Regions from separate parts of the Pseudoclavibacter sp. CFCC 14310 genome, predicted to be linked through region 2. Evidence: predicted binding sites of a transcription regulator. Region 2 holds the regulator's gene; the other holds the start of a gene.

Region 1 (2,400 bases), on a different contig from region 2:
TGCATGAGCTGTCACTCTGCATACCTTGTAACAGGGGTGGGCTACTCTGGTTCGTAGCCGCAACAGCCAGGCTCAAGCGGGCCGGAGAGGAGAACCGATGGTATTGCTTCGCCAGGAGCTCGGTGATGTGCTCCGGGATCTGCGACAGGAACGGGGCCACACGCTTCGCCAGGTGGCCGGTCGGGCAAGCGTTGCGCTCGGGTACCTCAGCGAGGTCGAGCGCGGGCAGAAAGAGGCGTCGAGCGAGATTCTCGCGTCGGTTGCCGACGCGCTTGATGTGCCGGTCTCGCAGATCATGCGTCAGGTGAGTGATCGCATGGCCACGCTCGAGGGCATCACTGCGCATCCCTTCGACGATATGTCGGGCATCCCCGACACGATTCCTGACGAGCTGCTCGACGACGTCGATCGCTACGTTCCTTCAGCGCGCTGAGCTCAGCCGATGCGCAACAGCCAGTTCTGGGAGTTTGTCGAGAACGAGTTCGGCAGCGCGTACGGGCAGGTGCTGGTCGATGACCTTGTGCTGGGTGCCTGCGGCGACGTGACCGGCAGAGTCGCGTTGGCCAGAGGCGATGAGCCTCGTGAGGTCTGGCTGGCGCTGTGCGCCGCAGCAGACGTGCCCAAAAGCCGGTGGCATGGCGTCGACCCCAAAACGGCCAAGAATCGGATGCGCTCCTGACGCGCCGCCGTCTCGTGTCGAATCCTCAGGTCTGTGACGAGGAGTCGAACGCTGGAGACACGCAGAGTGGTCTTCGAACATATCTTCGAATCTTCTGCTAACGTTCTCTGCAGAGCGCGTCGTCGCCAGTCTGCTTCTCCACAGACAAGTCGACGTCGTACAGGAATGTCAGTGGTCGGCTCTAACGTGATCTTCATCACAGAATGTGAACGTCGACCAGAGATGAGGAAGCACATGGCTGCAGCAAATGATCGTCATAAGGCGCTTGACACAGCGCTGGCACAGATCGACCGCCAATTTGGCAAGGGGTCGGTCATGCGGTTGGGCAGCGACGAGCGTGCACCTGTCGAGGTGATTCCCACGGGGTCGATCGCACTTGACGCCGCGCTCGGCATCGGCGGGCTGCCGAGAGGCCGAATCGTCGAGATCTACGGCCCTGAGTCCTCGGGTAAGACCACAGTGGCTCTGCACGCACTCGCCAATGCGCAGAAGAACGGCGGCATCGCTGCGTTCATCGACGCCGAGCATGCGCTCGATCCTGACTACGCTCACAAGCTTGGCGTCGACATCGACCAGCTGCTCGTCTCTCAGCCCGACACCGGTGAGCAAGCGCTTGAGATTGCCGACATGCTGATCCGCTCGGGGTCGATCGACGTCATCGTCATCGACTCGGTGGCTGCGTTGGTTCCGCGAGCCGAGCTCGAGGGCGACATGGGCGACTCGCACGTGGGTCTGCAGGCACGACTGATGAGCCAGGCCCTGCGAAAGCTGACCGGTGCGCTTTCGCATTCGAAGACCACGGCGATCTTCATCAACCAGCTGCGTGAAAAAGTCGGTGTGTTCTTCGGCAGCCCCGAGACCACCTCAGGCGGAAAGGCACTGAAGTTCTATGCATCGGTGCGCCTTGACATCCGTCGCATCGAGACTCTGAAAGACAGCGGCAGCGCAGTGGGCAACCGCACACGAGTCAAAGTCGTCAAGAACAAGATGGCTCCGCCGTTCAAGCAGGCCGAGTTCGACATTCTCTACGGCGAAGGCATCTCTCGTGAGGGCGGTCTGATCGACTACGGTGTCGACAACGGCTTCGTGCGCAAGTCTGGGGCATGGTACACCTACGAAGGTGAGCAGCTCGGTCAGGGCAAAGAGAACGCTCGACAGTTTCTCAAAGACCACGCCGAGATCGCCAATGAGATCGAGACTAAGATCAAGGTCAGTCTGGGCATCATCGAAGCTCCAGAATCCGCAGAAGAGTCGAATGTCGAATCGCTCGACGACAAGCGTGTGGCAAAAGAGGCCTGATGAGCGACGACAACGTCGTCAGTCTGGGGGCTTGGCGTAGAGATGCCGACGACCGGTCTGAACAGACTGCGACTGCTTCCAAGCATCGGCAGCAGAGCGCTGACGCCTCTGTGGTCTCACTTTCTCCTCGAGTTCGCGCTGCGCAGGGCCGAGGTCAGGCCCACGCAGAGGCGCAGACGCAGACATCAGCTGCAGGCCCGACAGACGAAACCGAGCATCACGCCGACGAGCTCGAGGCTGAGGGTGCGCTCGCCGGCGCAGCCGACGCGGCGACAGCCCTCGGCGAAATGCTCGGAGCCGATCCTGAACTGCTGCAGGCCCGAGCCGAGCTCGACCGTCTGCTGACGCGTCGAGACCGAACGGAGTCAGAACTCCGCGGTGCGCTGTACGCACACGAGATCGCTCCGGCAGCGGTCGACGCC
Region 2 (2,400 bases):
AGGGCAAAGCCCAGGTCGAGCTCGCGCAGATGGAGTACATGCTGCCGCGTCTGCGAGGCTGGGGCGGATCACTGAGTCGTCAGGCCGGCGGCCGTGCTGCTGCCGGTGAGGGCATCGGCTCGCGTGGCCCGGGCGAGACGCAGATCGAGATGGATCGCCGGCGCATTCACACGCGCATGGCGAAGCTGCGCAGACAGATCAAGGCGATGGCGCCGGCCCGCGCCGCGAAGCGTGCGAACCGCGACCGTTTCGCGATTCCGTCGGTTGCCGTGGTCGGGTACACCAACGCGGGCAAGTCGTCGCTGGTCAACGCGATCACCGGTTCGGACGAACTCGTGCAGAACCAGCTGTTCGCGACTCTTGACTCGACCGTGCGTCGCAACACGACCGAAGACGGTCGGGTGTACACGCTCAGCGACACAGTCGGCTTCGTGCGGCGTCTGCCGCACCAGCTCGTCGAGGCGTTCCGGTCGACGTTCGAAGAGGCAGCCGACGCAGATGTGCTCGTGCACGTCGTCGACGGCTCGCACCCCGATCCACAGGCGCAGATCGAAGCGGTGAGAACCGTGCTTGCGGAGTCGGGTCTGGAGGGGGCACGCGAGATTCTGGTCTTCAACAAGATCGACCTCGTCGACGACGAGCGTCGCATGGTGCTTCGTGCCATGGAGCCCGAGGCTTCGATGGTCTCGACTCGCACCGGTGAGGGCATAGCCGACCTGGTGCGTCGCATCGAGACGGCGCTGCCCGACCCCGGCGTCGAAATCGATGTCGTGGTTCCATACGACCGCGGCGACCTCGTTGCGCAGGCGCACGAGCACGGGCAGGTGCTGCACACCGAGTACCTGGACAAGGGCACACGGCTGCATGCGCGCGTCAGCCCGCAGCTGGCAGAGCAGATTGACGGGGTTGCCGTCACAACTGCTGCCGTGCAGTGAGTGCCGCGATCACACAGAGCGCAGCACGGCGACGACTTTGCCGAGGATGACCGCGTGGTCACCGAGGATCGGCTCGTACTGGGTGTTCTGAGGGAGCAGCCAGGTGTGCCCGTCACGCTGACGGAACGTCTTGACCGTGGCCTCCTCTTCAAGCAGCGCGGCGACGATGTCACCGGCGACGGCGTCCTGCTGCTGCCGCACCACGACCCAGTCGCCGTCGCAGATCGCCGCGTCGATCATGGAGTCTCCGCGCACTTTGAGCAGAAAGAGCTCGCCCTGCCCGACCAGTTGCCTGGGCAGCGGAAACACGTCGTCGATGTGCTGATCGGCGAGGATGGGGGAGCCTGCGGCGATCTGGCCGACCAGTGGCACCATTGCGGTCTCTTCTGAGACGACCGCCAGTGCCTGCTGTGCCGGAGTCGACGGTGGCTCGGCGACGGCCGTCGGCTCCTGCTCGATGAGTACTTCGAGTGCACGCGGTCGCTTCGGGTCGCGGCGGATGCAGCCGGCGAGTTCGAGCTGATTGAGCTGGTGGGTCACCGATGACAGTGACGAGAGACCGACCGCATCGCCGATCTCGCGCATGCTCGGCGGATACCCGCGGTCGCTGATCGACTCGGTGATGAATGCGAGGATGCTCTGCTGCTTCTTACTGAGCCGTGAGCGGTCACCACGGCCTGACGTCGTCGACGTGTGGGGTCTCGTGGCCATATTTTCAGTCCTTCTGCGCGTGATGTCAGTGGGTCGTGGTGCACTGACTCAGGTGATGCCTATTCGAAACTTTATCCGAACGATGGGCATCTGGCCAAAGATGTCTTCGAACAGGCGTGGCGTGAGTGGGTTGCCCAAACGCAGATTCGAAGATATATTCGAAAGACACGTTCGAAAGGACTTCTCATGGACGCGACCAACAACCTCTCCTCGGCACCCATCGTCAAGACGCGGGCACGTCTCACGCGCCGTGGCCGGCAGGTGCGGGCGCTGGCACTGGTGATGCTGCTGGCTGCAGTCATCGTGGCGGCCATCTCATTCGGCACCCAGGCCTTCGCCGGTGACGACGAGCCGATCGAAGTCACCAGAGTGCAGGTCCAGCCCGGCGACACGCTCTGGGACATCGCACAGCTGTCCGCCCCGCGTCATGACGTACGCGACGCCGTCGCCGAGATCCGCAGAGCGAACCACCTCGATGACGCCACGGTGCATCCTGGCGATCAGCTGATCATTCCCGCTCATCTGCTCGACGCCTGAACGACGAACTCGCCGACTGGTTCGAGACCGGAGTCCTGATGACGCCGTCCTGGCGATTCGTCGTTTGCGCAAGGGCGCACGCGTAGACTTGCGTCTGTGACCACTCTTGATGATCTTCCCCTTCGCGCAGAACTCGTCGGACAGCAGCCGTACGGCGCACCGCAGCTGCACGTGCCCATCGAACTCAATGTGAATGAGAACACCTTCGGACTTCCCC

Evidence for each region. Region 2 encodes LexA, which represses DNA repair genes until DNA is damaged. Its sites were predicted from a motif close to TCGAACANNTGTTCGA; they were not measured.
Region 1: the regulator LexA is predicted to act here: its motif matches at 753-768, upstream of recA (recombinase RecA).

Annotation. Positions count from the first base shown of each region.
Region 1 covers NZ_WBKC01000003.1:462,704-465,103, reverse strand. The annotation lists gene F8O06_RS09480 (helix-turn-helix domain-containing protein) at 98-433, shown strand; gene F8O06_RS09475 (DUF3046 domain-containing protein) at 443-679, shown strand; gene recA (recombinase RecA) at 914-1,978, shown strand; gene F8O06_RS09465 (regulatory protein RecX) at 1,978-2,400, shown strand, end outside.
Region 2 covers NZ_WBKC01000001.1:820,371-822,770, forward strand. The annotation lists gene hflX (GTPase HflX) at 1-935, shown strand, start outside; gene lexA (transcriptional repressor LexA) at 945-1,646, opposite strand; gene F8O06_RS03670 (LysM peptidoglycan-binding domain-containing protein) at 1,833-2,183, shown strand; gene F8O06_RS03675 (histidinol-phosphate transaminase) at 2,280-2,400, shown strand, end outside.